2 linked regions of the Psychrobacter arcticus 273-4 genome follow. Each later gene encodes a partner of the first gene's protein in a complex. Links are inferred from orthologs where the notes say so. Each region holds a gene or a part of one and is shown in the gene's direction. Other genes may lie near its edges.

Evidence for each region. Proteins that work in one complex are often made in the same cells at the same time.
Region 2: the proteins of metK (region 1) and groL are in contact, whole or in part, in a cryo-EM structure (PDB 8P4O), measured with the Escherichia coli proteins. The link is inferred for Psychrobacter arcticus 273-4 from one-to-one orthologs.

What each region holds. Positions count from the first base shown.
Region 1 is NC_007204.1:991,344-999,630, reverse strand. The notes cover bases 3,203-6,181. They hold metK (methionine adenosyltransferase), read left to right. Parts: upstream 3,203-4,098; coding sequence 4,099-5,265; downstream 5,266-6,181. Other genes in these bases: PSYC_RS04300 (BCCT family transporter), read right to left, coding at 5,875-6,181; PSYC_RS04305 (DUF3144 domain-containing protein), read left to right, coding at 5,362-5,718; nth (endonuclease III), read left to right, coding at 3,203-3,471. Outside these bases: PSYC_RS04330 (hypothetical protein), read left to right, coding at 1-504; nudC (NAD(+) diphosphatase), read left to right, coding at 585-1,661; PSYC_RS04320 (RnfABCDGE type electron transport complex subunit B), read left to right, coding at 1,892-2,734; more of nth, read left to right, coding at 2,776-3,202; more of PSYC_RS04300, read right to left, coding at 6,182-7,527; PSYC_RS11910 (PQQ-dependent sugar dehydrogenase), read right to left, coding at 7,700-7,981; PSYC_RS11795 (PQQ-dependent sugar dehydrogenase), read right to left, coding at 7,989-8,117. UniProt on the Escherichia coli protein: Catalyzes the formation of S-adenosylmethionine (AdoMet) from methionine and ATP.
Region 2 is NC_007204.1:644,074-649,608, forward strand. What follows is about bases 2,655-5,535. They hold groL (chaperonin GroEL), read left to right. Parts: upstream 2,655-3,215; coding sequence 3,216-4,856; downstream 4,857-5,535. Other genes in these bases: PSYC_RS02875 (co-chaperone GroES), read left to right, coding at 2,827-3,120; yaaA (peroxide stress protein YaaA), read right to left, coding at 5,200-5,535. Outside these bases: wrbA (NAD(P)H:quinone oxidoreductase), read left to right, coding at 229-846; PSYC_RS02865 (hypothetical protein), read left to right, coding at 918-1,397; PSYC_RS02870 (DUF3108 domain-containing protein), read right to left, coding at 1,517-2,287.

The sequences.
Region 1 (8,287 bases):
GATTGCGATCATTTATTATTGACACTCATGCATGCAGAAAACGCGACTATCGCCATGGCTGAGATGCATACTCCAGGTGCGATTTATCTGCCGTTGAACAATCCGCATATCTCACTACATCAGATCAATACCGCTTATGATACCTTGATAGAAGAGAGTCGTACGGCGATTGCCAGTGCTGAACAAGCGATCAATGACTATCTCGCAGAGCCTGAGCGCGATATTCTTAATATTAAAAACATCCCTGAAATGTTGCGTCAAGTGAGCGGTGCGGTGCGCTTCTTACAATTGCCAACGCCTGCCAGTATGTTCAGTCAACTGGCAAGTTATTTGCAGCAGCGTATCCACAGCGGTAGCCGTATTGATGATGGCACCTTGGCTTATATCGCTGATGTTATGATGGCAGTTGACTATCATCTAGACGGTTTCGAAAACAATCGCCTTGTCAGCAAACGAGCATTGGATGTTGGGCAACATAGCTTAAGCCAATTGCTTGCCGCTTAATCATTCATTTAAATATTTATATAGAGACAAGCTTATATCGGCACTGATATGAGCTTGTCTCTGACCGTTTGGAAATCTACATGATGACCTGTGCCTTTGTCCTATCTGATGAAACGATCTTATGTCGTCAAACGCCTAATGGCTGGTGGCCTTTGCAAGTTCAGCTACCACACTCCGATGTCAGTAGTGAGCAAGCTTATCAATTGGGACAGGTTACATTATTTGACAGCTTAGCGCCAAATAGCTGGCTACCTAGTGATGTAGATAATACTGATAACGCTAATGCCATTACTGTACGAGCCAGCCGCGCCATCACTGATGATTATGCAATAGCACATAATATTGCCTTGCCTAGCATTTTAGACAGTAGTGACTTATTAGGCAGTAGTGACTTATTAGGCAGTAGTGACTTATTAGGCAGTAGTGACTTATTAGGCAGTAGTGACTTATTAGACAGTAGCGACGTAGAAAATAGCGGTATTAGCCATAGCAACTCTCAGAGCAGCTTGAACGCTTTTATACCTTATCGGCAGCTTATCACGCAGCTGCCCATAACATTAGCTGCTCAGCTTAGCCAAGCCATACAGCTATTACGTTGGCAGGCGGACACACGGTTTTGTAGTCGCTGCGCCGCGCCCACCATAGCTGCCAAATGCGGTGAGCGCGCGATGGTTTGTGACGTTTGCCAATTGCGTCAGTATCCTCGCGTACAGCCCTGCGTCATTACCGCTATTACTCGACTCAACCCGCAAACGGGTGAAATGCAAATTTTATTGGCCCATCATCATCGGCATGGGCAACAAAAAACAGCAGCTCATTTATCACAGTCGCCGCAACCGTTACTATACGGTTTGATTGCAGGCTTCGTAGAAGTCGGTGAAAGCTTAGAGCATGCGGTGGTACGCGAGGTGGCAGAAGAAGTGGGTCTTAGTTTGTCAGATATTCACTATGTGAGCAGTCAACCATGGCCATTTCCCTCTAATTTAATGCTTGGTTTTCGAGCATCTTACGCTGGGGGTGATATCGTTATACAAGAAGACGAGCTGTCACATGCCCAGTTTTTTGATCTATCAAAGCTGCCAAAGATACCCTTTAAAGGTAGCATTGCTTATGAGCTGATTACCCAAATTGCCAATGAGCAAGGTATCTCGCTTTAATCTATAGTTGAAATACTTTAAAGTCGCTATAGTACTACTGGTGTAAATTTTTTGCAGCCTCTGTCTGCGTAGGCACAGCAAGCAAGAAAAATTTGCACCAGTAGTACGTGTTGTATCGATATTACTTTTCACCGACTATATGATCTCAATTCAGCAATATCGCCATTATTCCATTTATTTTAATATCAGTACTCAGAGCGCTTAGCACTGATATGAAGGTCTTAAAGCACATGCACAGCACCACTAGTAAAAATAGTAGTCACATCCGTCTAACCAATCTACCAATCTTGTTCGATACTTTGGATATAGAGCGCTTACCTGCTGATATTCAGGAAAAGATCACGCGCATTGATGCCAGCCTACCGCAAACGCAGTGTGGTCTTTGCGATCATGCAGATGGCTGCCTACCCTATGCAGTCGCTATCGCGCTAGATAATGAGCCACATAATAAATGTGTGCCGGGTGGTCAGCCAGTGACTGATACTATTGCGCAGATTATCAATGCTGATATAACCACACTAAGCGCTGAGTCTTCAAAATGGCCACTAGATAGCCATTCTCAGCGTCCTGTTGAAGTGCGCGCCGTCATTCGTGAAGATGATTGCATTGGCTGTACCAAATGTATTCCTGCTTGTCCAGTTGATGCCATCGTTGGTACTGGTAAGCACATGCATACTATTTTCACCGACTTGTGTACAGGCTGTGAGCTTTGTATCGCGCCCTGTCCTGTTGATTGCATCGATTTGGTCACGGTTGAGCTCACGCTTTCGATGCCTGAGCGCACGCTTGAGCAGGATGATTTAAGGCAGCGCTACCATACCCATTTAAATCGTGTCAGCGAACAACTTGCGGATAGCAGCAATAGCAGACCCGTGGTCAGCATGGTAGAAGCAAAGCTCAACAATGCCACCAGTCTGTCTTTAAACATCAGTGAAGAACAAGCTAAAAACACCATTGCCGCTGCCAAGCTGCGTACTAAAATTAAAAAGCTGGAAAAGCAGCTTAGCGTGCGAGCAAATGACAGTAAACAAGCAGAGCTTACTGCATTGCAAACAGAGCTTTCACACCTTTAATAATCAATAAAATAATAGCGAATAACGATAGTGAAAACACTATGAGTAAAACCGTCAAACATAAAACAGCTGATACCCCACCATCGAGGCGCATGCCCAATCGTGACATACGTCCATTTTTTGAAAAATTGGCAGCGACGATTGACGAGCCCGTCACTGAGCTAAATTATGGTAGCAATTTTGAGCTACTTATCGCAGTAATTTTATCAGCACAAGCAACCGACATCAGCGTCAATATTGCCACCGATCAACTCTATCCGGTAGCGAATACGCCTGAGGCGATACTCGCTTTAGGCGAAGAAGGACTTAAAGCGTATATTAAGAATATAGGCTTGTTCAATGCTAAAGCTAAAAACGTTATCAAAACCTGCCGCGATCTTATAGAAAAATTTGATAGTACCGTCCCTGACAATCGCAAAGACTTAGAATCGCTTGCCGGTGTTGGTCGCAAGACGGCAAACGTGGTCTTAAATACCGCCTTTGGTCAACCAACCATGGCAGTCGATACGCATATTTTCCGAGTGGGCAATCGTACTGGGCTTGCCACTGGCAAAAACGTTTTAATCGTTGAAAATAAGCTGGTCGAGCGTATTCCAGATGACTATATCGTGGATGCCCACCATTATCTGATTTTGCACGGACGCTATACGTGTCAAGCACGGACGCCAAAATGCGGTGCTTGCCCTGTTTATGACGAATGTATGTTTAAAGACAAAGCGGCGTTTTTAGAGTTGTGATATGAGCGGATAATAATCCCAAAGCGCATCAATATAGTTGAAATACTTTAAAGTCGCTACCGTATTGCTGGTGTAAATTTTTTGCAGCCTCTGTCTGCGTAGGCACAGCAAGCAAGAAAAATTTGCACCAGTAGTACCTGTTGTATCGATATTACTTTTCACCGACTATAGATATACTGATGCTAAATTATAATAATGTCATGATTGAGCATTACTCATAATAGAACAAGCGCAGCTCACTAGAGTTTTATTGCGTTTCGAGTTAGAATAAGCGTATTTTTAGGCAAGTACGTCAGATTGTTGATCCTGCTGACAATCAGGTGATAGGCGTGTGATTGGCGACAGCTTGAAACACGTTACCAGCTAACAATACGATATAGTACAACACGACATAGTACAACGCGACATAGTACAACGCGAAGCTATCGCCGTCTTAGCCTTACCCCATATGATTTATCCAAATCCGTGTTTTATCTGAATCTATATAACACATGCATTTGTGAATATGTGAATTGAGTAGTACCAATTAATCACCGAGCAATACATTGTTCGGCCAATACCAATTAAAGCAGCGCCCAGACGTTATGCTTTTTCCTATTTTTACTGATTCAATTAAGCGATCCTATTATGCGCGAATATAACTTATTTACCTCAGAGTCTGTGAGCGAAGGTCATCCTGACAAAATGGCTGACCAAATATCAGATGCTATCCTTGATGCCATTCTACGCCAAGATTTACATGCCCGTGTGGCGTGCGAAACGCTGGTTAAGACAGGTGCTGTCATACTAGCAGGCGAAATCACCACCACAGCAAATATCGACGTTGAGCGCATCGTGCGTGATACAGTCAACGGCATTGGTTATCATCATTCAGACTTAGGCTTTGATGGCGAAACATGCGCCGTAATCAACATGCTCGGCAAGCAATCTCCTGAAATTGCTCAAGGTGTTGACCGCGCTGATCCTGAAGAACAAGGTGCAGGCGACCAAGGTTTGATGTTTGGCTATGCCAGCAATGAGACCGAAGTCTTGATGCCCGCCCCTATCGAGTATGCTCATCGCTTGATGGAGCGTCAGTCTGAGCTGCGCCGCGCAGGCGAGCTACCTTGGTTGCGTCCAGATGCCAAAGCACAAATCACCCTTAAATATGACGGTAGTAAACCCGTTGCTATTGATGCGGTCGTCTTATCTACGCAGCATGATCCAAGTATCTCGCAAGCCGATTTACAAGAAGCGATCATGGAGTCGATTATCAAACAAGTACTGCCAGCAGAACTGCTACATGCTGGTACACGTTATCATATCAATCCGACTGGCAAATTCGTCATCGGTGGGCCTGTCGGCGACGCAGGACTGACCGGTCGTAAGATTATCGTTGATACTTATGGTGGTATGGCGCGTCATGGCGGTGGCGCATTTAGTGGTAAAGATCCTTCAAAAGTAGATCGCAGTGCTGCTTATGCGGTGCGTTATGTGGCTAAGAACATCGTCGCTGCTGGTATTGCAGATCGCTGTGAAGTACAAGTGAGCTATGCCATTGGCGTTGCTGAACCGACTTCGATTTCGATTAACACTTTTGGTACTAACAAAATCAGCAACGATGAAATCATTCGCCTGATTCGTACGCATTTTGATCTACGTCCGTATGGTATCACTCGTATGCTAAATTTATTGCAGCCGATGTATCAGCAAACGGCTAGTTTTGGACATTTTGGGCGCCAAGGTTCTGAAACTGCCTTTACGTGGGAAAAAATAGACAAAGCTGAAATTTTAAAAGCGGATGCTGGTTTATAAAATTTTTACTGAAACCCTTTTTGTTCCTATTATCTTATCCAGTTATTAGACTGCTGTGATACATTTAAATTTACCTACCATTATTAGGAGTCGCTTATGTCTCAAGAGAACGCTCAAAACAATGAGATTGATGCAAGTCTTGAAATCACCCCTGAAATGCAGGCGTTTTATCAACGTGCAGATGCCATTATTGGTGTGGCAAACAGTCAATTGGGGCCTGATGCACATTCAGGTCAAGTAGGTGCTTCACTGCTTTATTCCGCGGCACGTTATAGCGCATCTGTTGCCTCTATCGGCTTTGTAAAAGGTGATGATTTCGCCAAAGAAAAAGACGATATTGTCGAATTTTATACCAAACAATATCGCCAAATGCTAAGCGATAACTTGACAGATTATGCACAGAACTTTGATAAGTATATTCAGCTTAATCAAGATGACAAGCCTACTAAATAAAACGGTAATGCTTAGTTGTTGAAATTTATCTGAGCTTCTCTAGTAGTAGAAAGTACCTCTGAGCAATTAAAACGAAACCCCAAGCTTAATAGTAAGCTTGGGGTTTTTAAGTTAATTTTTAACTTCAGTATTATTTAAACATTGTCCAAAAAACCTTTAACCTTCAGGCTTTTCAATAGCAGAGGGATCTGTGAGCAAGTGCTCATCAGCAAACTCATTGGCTGAGTTATGATCTGCCGACTCTTCGGTAATAAAGTGCTGTTGAGCTCGATACAGTATCAATCGATCTCGACTTAAGCCCCGAAGTAACGCATACATCATGACAAATATAACCAAAGCAAATGGCAGTCCAGCTACAATAGCGGCTGCTTGCAATGCGCCCAGTCCGCCTGCTGCTAACAATATAGCTGCAATCAAACCTTCCATCAACGCCCAAAATAAGCGTTGGATTTTGGGTGGATTGATATCGCCACCAGCCGTCAGCATGTCGATAACAAAACTGGCTGAATCCGATGAGGTCACGAACCATAAGACAATCATAATAACGACAAGAAAAGTAATTGGTTTCGCGAATGGATAGTACTCAACCAGTTTAAAAATAGCACTACCCGTATCTGCCTGTACTGCTTCTACCAATCCCGGACTGGCTATAGCCGGATCAAGAGCAGCTAAAAGTTCCATATGAATAGCGACACCACCGAAAGTGGTGAACCAGAAAAACAAAATCAACATTGGAATCAACAGCACGCCCAATACAAACTCACGGATGGTACGACCACGAGAGATACGCGCAATAAATACCCCTACAAATGGTGCCCAACTTACCCACCATGCCCAATAGAAAATCGTCCAACCACTCTGCCAGTCTGTATTACCATAAGCTTCTCCCCATGTTGATAAGGGCACCATAGCGACTATGTAATTACCGATGTTTTCTATAAAACTATCAAAAATGAATAAGGTTGGCCCTAAAATAACCATAAAGGCCAAGAGCACACCTGTAAAACCCATATTGATATCACTCAAGCGCTTGATACCTTTATCAAGCCCAAGCATCAACGAGCCACAGGCCAATGCAGTCACAAAGGCAATAATAATAAACTGTACCGTTAAAGAATTTGGTATACCAAATAAATTTTCAAGACCTGAATTGATTTGCATAACTCCTAGACCTAAGGAAGTTACCACACCAAACATCGTCCCGAATACGGCTAGGATGTCAACCGCATGACCCCAGCGGCCATATATTTTTTCGCCTAATAGCGGATATAACGTCGAGCGAATCGATAACGGCAGTCCACGGCGAAAGTGGAAATAAGCCAGTGCCAATGCCACTATGGTATAAATCGCCCAAGCATGTAATCCCCAATGCAAAAATGAGATGCTCATAGCCTGCTTGGCAGCTTCTACTGTTTCAGCTTCACCTAGTGGTGGTGCCATAAAGTGGTATAGGGGCTCAGCCGTTCCCCAATACACCAGTCCAATACCGATACCAGCAGAGAACAACATGCCGATCCACGAAAAAAGACTGTACTGCGGCTTCTCTGTTTGTTGACCCAAACGAATATCACCGTAACGGCTCGCCGCTAGATAAATACAAAAGACCAGCGCCACGTTCATTAATATAATAAACATCCAGCCGAACTTATCCGTGATAAAATTTTGTAAAAAACTAAATAGCGCGCCAGCGGTTTCAGTGAAAAAAGTGCCAAAGATGATAAATCCAACGATAAGTAACGCTGAAGTAATAAACACAGGTTTGCTTACCCGTGGAAAAGGGCCTAACCTGCCAACTTTTACATGATTCATTTGTTTGTTAGCCTTAGTTTTTAGGAAGGCCACCTTAACAAGATACCTGCCAACTATCAAATTTAATTAAGTATTTACCATTTTCTCATTGATAGACATAAATAAGAAACTATCTGGTAGCACAAACCACAATGCCGCAAAACCCTAGAAATTTGGATAGCTGTTTCTGTATTCATTCGCTACCATCTTCTAAAACCCAAACCTGCCCCTCTACATTTAACACGCTCCGAATACGCTCTCCCATATCATAGCGATATCGTTCCGAAGCGCCATTATTTTCATCAAACCTAACCACGATTAGCGCTTTGGAGGATAAGCCACTGATCAGCGCATTGCCATGCCATGCCATGCCGGAAAATCGGTATGTGTACCAGTCGAATAGATGCTGATCGATGAGGGAGATATGACCGGCGGCGATGTCATTACTATTCGCAAATGGATTATCCGTTGGCATGGAGCCATCAGCATTTAGCCGTATTATTTTGCCCATCAGGAGAGAATAATAAACGGTGGCTATAATGCCCTTGCCCGTCTACCTTTGGCGTCTGCTGCCAAATGGGAGTAATCGACTGTAGGTTTGGCGCGCTCATATACTGCCTACTTATTATTATCTAGTCTCCATAAATTTTATATTCATATATAGTTGAAATACTTTAAAGTCGCTACCGTATTGCTGGTGTAAATTTTTTGCAGCCTCTGTCTGCGTAGGCACAGCAAGCAAGAAAAATTTGCACCAGCAGTACGTGTTGTATCGATATTA
Region 2 (5,535 bases), 350 kb from region 1 along the record:
GCAGTTGAGCAGTTGAGCAGTTGAGCAGTTGAGCGGGACATTGCTGATGGCTAAAACTATTATAGACAAGACGCAAGGCAAGTATGAGCTAATTTACTTGGCTATTAGGTTAAGTATATTGCTAAGTAGCAGGGTTTGTTTGCATGTCAGTGAATGACTCGGGCATAATGGGCAGTATCTATATTACTGCCAAATTACTGCCAACGATTTTATAAGGAAGTTTTGCTAATGAGTCAGACCGCCCCTTATGTTTTGGTGCTCTATTATTCAAATTATGGTACGACTAAGACATTAGCCTATGCTATCGCTCAGGGTATCGAAGAGGCAGGCATGACCGCGCGTATCCGCACCGTGCCGACAGTCGCACCTGAAACCACGGCAAGCAAACCTGCAATTCCCGATGAAGGTGATTTGTATTGCACCATGGATGATCTAAAAAATTGCAGCGGTCTTGCGCTTGGTAGTCCAACGCACTTTGGTAATATGGCAGCGCCCATGAAGTATTTTTGGGACAATACCGTTACCATTTGGCTGGCGGGAAATTTACAAAATAAACCAGCTGCTGTCTTTACGGCGACTGGCTCTATGCATGGCGGTCAAGAGACGACCTTACTGACGATGATGTTACCACTGTTACATCATGGCATGATGATTGTGGGCGTGCCTTATGCTGAGCCTGCTTTAAATCGTACCACGCGTGGCGGCTCACCGTATGGTGCCAGTCATGTTAGCGGTGCATCCCATGACCAGCCTGTATCTGCTGATGAGCGTGAGCTTGGCATCGCTCAAGGGCGTCGTTTAGCGATTACGGCATCCGCATTAGCGCAAGCCAACTGGAGTCGTTAATGCGCTCGTCTGTCACTGTTTGGCATGAACAATACTGTTTGGCATGAACAATTAGGAAATACATATCTCTAATGGCTACTAACCCTTCTCATGACGACAGTCATAAGCAAACATCCAAAAAAAGCAGTCAAACAACCCAGCCGCTAAAACCGATTACGCCTATTCGTCAGCGCCTAATGGTGACTTGGCTGATTTGGCTAACCTTTAGATTGCTCGCTTTGCCTCTTTTGATAAATGTCTTTAATCCTAGTCGCCCTGATATTGTCGGCGGTATTGCATGGCAAGCGCTATGGCTGGTACCGGCATTTGTCTTAACGCCATCGATACTGCGTGGGCGCTCACCTTATGCGCTATTAATAGACAGTATGTTTACCTTGGTGTATTTAGGCGCCAGTGGGGTCGTATTATTCACACGTGCTTATGGCAGTAGTTGGGCAGAAATAGCGGTCTATTTCATTGATTTCGTCCTGCTATTTGCGATTAATATCTGGCTGTTTATCTTATTGAAGCGCTTACCATCAATGAATAATGTGGTTAAACAACCACGCTAGTTACTGAATCTGTCTTAGTGTAAACAGTTCAACCATAAAAAAACGGCGCTCTATTTGGAGCGCCGTTTTTTTATTAAGATATGCATTCATTAAGATATTAACGATTACAGCTAGAGGTATTAATTAACCTTGGACAATTCTAAGTCTATCTTCTTACCATCATTCATCTGGCTTACTTTTACTGGTAAGTAATCTAAACTTGGTGCCAACCAAAAACTGGTTGAGCGATTGTTATCGTCATGAATACGATCTACACGCACCGTATCAAAGGTGCCAGCAGGCACGGTGATTTTAGTCTTACCAGATTTTTTAAATGGGGTTTTTTCTATCTTATCGTGTTTTGCCATGTAGTAATTGCCGGAGAACTTACCATTTAATAAGTCTTGTCGGATTTGCACCTCAAGGCTCAAATCGTCAAAAGCTTGCTGCGCCATATTTAAAGTGGTCGACTTGCCTCTATAGTTACTAACTACCTTTTTGCTGCTTGGATTGAAATCCAGTTTATGCGTACGACCGATACCCAGTAGTTTATAAGTGGTGCTGGCTTGGGTTGGAATGACCGTATTACCGTTAATGGTAAAGGTACTATGTTGTGCAGCGCTTGCGATACCAGCAACCCGTGCATTGACATTGTACTTCCAAGTGTTGCCTGACTTATCTAAAGCACGAGTTGCGGTACCTTTATATTTGTCCTCAACCGTAAAGGTATAACTAGCGCTCGAAGGTTGAATGTTTTTTGCGCTGGCAAAAGTAGGTGCAGCCATACTTAAAGCTCCGATAGCCGCTATACTGGCTCCAGTGGTTAATGCGGTTAAGAATTTAGTTTTACCGTTATTTTTGTCATTATAATCGCTTATGGATGGTTTTTTATTAGTAGATGAAAAATTCATAGATAGTCCTTAATAGAGTGATATCAGATAACTTATAAGTCGATTCGACCTTACTGCTAACTAATATTGTATTTACAATGTCTATAATGATCATACTCTGTTACATTTTCAAGAGGAGAAACTTACGCTAACGTTTGGCTCTTGTAGTTGATGTTACTATCCTAGGTGATGCTAAGACTATGAGTAACTTGCTGTAAATTTAGTAAGAATAGGCGTATAAAACAATGATTGTTTCTATGAAATGCAGTAATCATTTAATGCTTTCATAATAATCGCCAGCTTTATACTAATGTCTTTATTACACAATATTCTAAGCAATTCAGTATTGCTTATCGACAAACGCTGCACTAATTAAGAAATTCTTGTAAATTTTTGGTCTTTACACTTGAAGCCCACTGTCCATGCCCCCACTTTTTGAAACAAGCTTAACGCTTATCTTTATTATGCTAATTTTAAAAAAATGGCATTTGAAGATAGAGTATTGAGACTAACAAACCAAATAAATTCTTAACTTAAACAACCAACTTATTGGAGACATATTGATGAATATTCGTCCTTTACATGATCGTATTGTTGTCCGCCGCATAGAAGAAGAAACAAAAACGGCTGGTGGTATCTTGCTTCCTGGTTCAGCGCAAGAAAAGCCTTCACAAGGTGAAGTGCTAGCAACTGGTAACGGTCAGATTCGTGACAACGGCGAAACTCGCGCGTTAGATGTAAAAACTGGCGACAAAGTATTGTTCGGTCAATATGCTGGTCAAACCGTAAAAGTTGACGGCGAAGAGCTACTTATTATGAAAGAATCTGATGTATTGGGTGTGTTAGAAGGCTAGTCCTTTTTGAGTATTTTTATACTCAGCGCATTTTTGACAATATCATTGAAATATTTAATTGCATTCTCATACTTATAATAGTGGAGTAATTTAACATGGCAAAAGACGTAAAATTCGGCATTGATGCCCGTAAACAAATGATGGACGGCGTAAACATTCTAGCAAATGCAGTACGTGTAACCTTAGGACCTAAAGGTCGTAACGTGGTTATCGATAAATCATTTGGCGCGCCTACCATCACTAAAGATGGTGTTTCGGTTGCCAAAGAAATCGAGCTTGAAAACAAATTTGAAAACATGGGTGCACAACTTGTACGTGAAGTTGCTAGCCGCACTAATGATGTTGCTGGTGATGGTACAACCACTGCGACCGTATTGGCTCAGTCAATCTTGCAAGAAGGCATGAAATCAGTTGCCGCTGGCATGAACCCAATGGATCTGAAACGCGGTATTGATAAAGCCGTGCGTGCTGCTGTTGAGCAAATCCATTTGCTATCAACACCAGCTGATGATTCAAAAGCGATTGCTCAAGTTGGCTCTATCTCTGCTAACTCAGACACCAAAATTGGTGAATTGATTGCTCAAGCGATGGAAAAAGTCGGTAAGCAAGGTGTTATAACGGTTGAAGAAGGTTCAAGCTTTGAAGATACCTTGGAAGTTGTGGAAGGTATGCAGTTTGACCGTGGTTATATCAGCCCGTATTTTGCTAATAAGCAAGACAGCTTGACCGCTGAGTTTGAAAACCCATATATCTTGTTGGTTGACAAAAAAATCAGCAATATTCGCGAAATCGTGCCATTACTTGAGCAAGTCATGCAGCAGAGCAAGCCATTGCTAATCATCGCTGAAGACGTAGAAAACGAAGCATTGGCTACCTTGGTTGTAAACAACATGCGTGGCGGCTTAAAAACTTGTGCGGTAAAAGCACCAGGTTTTGGCGATCGTCGTAAAGCAATGCTAGAAGATATCGCAACTTTAACTGGCGGTACCGTTATCTCTGAAGAGATTGGTTTAAGCCTTGAGACTGCAACTCTTGAGCAATTGGGTACGGCTAAGAAAGTCACTGTTGGTAAAGAAAATACCGTAATCGTTGATGGCGCTGGTCACTCTGCTGATATCGAAAACCGCGTTGAATCTATCCGTCGTCAAGTTGAAGAATCAACGTCTGACTATGATAAAGAAAAGCTTCAAGAGCGTATGGCTAAACTGGCTGGCGGCGTTGCCGTTATCAAAGTTGGCGCTGCGACTGAAACTGAAATGAAAGAGAAGAAAGATCGCGTTGATGATGCGCTACATGCCACTCGTGCAGCGGTTGAAGAAGGCGTTGTCCCTGGTGGCGGTGTTGCCTTAGTTCGTGCGATGAATGCATTGTCTGAGCTACGTGGTGATAACGATGACCAAAATGCTGGTATCAATATCTTACGTCGCGCAATGGAAGCTCCATTACGTCAAATCGTTACTAACTCAGGCGAAGAAGCGTCAGTGGTAGTGAACGAAGTGAAGAGTGGCAGTGGTAACTACGGTTACAATGCGGCTTCTGGCGAATACGGCGATATGCTAGAGATGGGTATTCTTGACCCAGCTAAAGTAGCACGTTCAGCACTAGAAAATGCGGCATCTGTTGCAGGCCTCATGCTAACAACTGAAGTCATGATTACTGATTTACCACAAGGTGATGATGGTATGGCTGGCATGGGTGCTGGCGGTGGTATGGGCGGTATGGGCGGCATGATGTAATTTTACTTCTGCTACAAAGCGATTTTTCTTTGTCAGACGTGCTCAATGTACGATAAGTACTATTTTCGCACGTCTTCCTTGAATAATCGCTTTTCGCTAGAAGTATGAATTGGTCATAACGTACTTGTTAAATCTAGTTCAAATAAAACCCCGATAGGCTAAGCTTATCGGGGTTTCTTTATATAGTCGGTGAAAAGTAATATCAATACAACACGTACTACTGGTGCAAATTTTTCTTGCTTGCTGTGCCTACGCAGACAGAGGCTGCAAAAAATTTACACCAGTAGTACTGTAGCGATTTTAAAGTATTTCAACTATACAAATTAGGTATCTTCTTTAAAAACTACTGATCCGCAGCATCTCGTCTAAACACCCACGTCTTATCATCAGATAGCTCATCGACATAATAATATCCCGCCAAGTTAAACTGCTTAAGCTGCTCAGCATTGGTCAGTTTATTATCCGCAGCATATTTCACCATTAGGCCTCGAGCTTTTTTGGCATAAAAGCTAATCACTTTATATTGACCATTCTTTTCGTCTTCAAATCTTGGCGTGACAATCTCGGCAGCCAGCGCCTTTTTTTTCACAGATTTAAAATATTCATTTGAGGCTAAATTAATCAATACTGTGTCATCGCTATCTACCATACGCGCATTGATAGTGTTAGTGACTTCTTC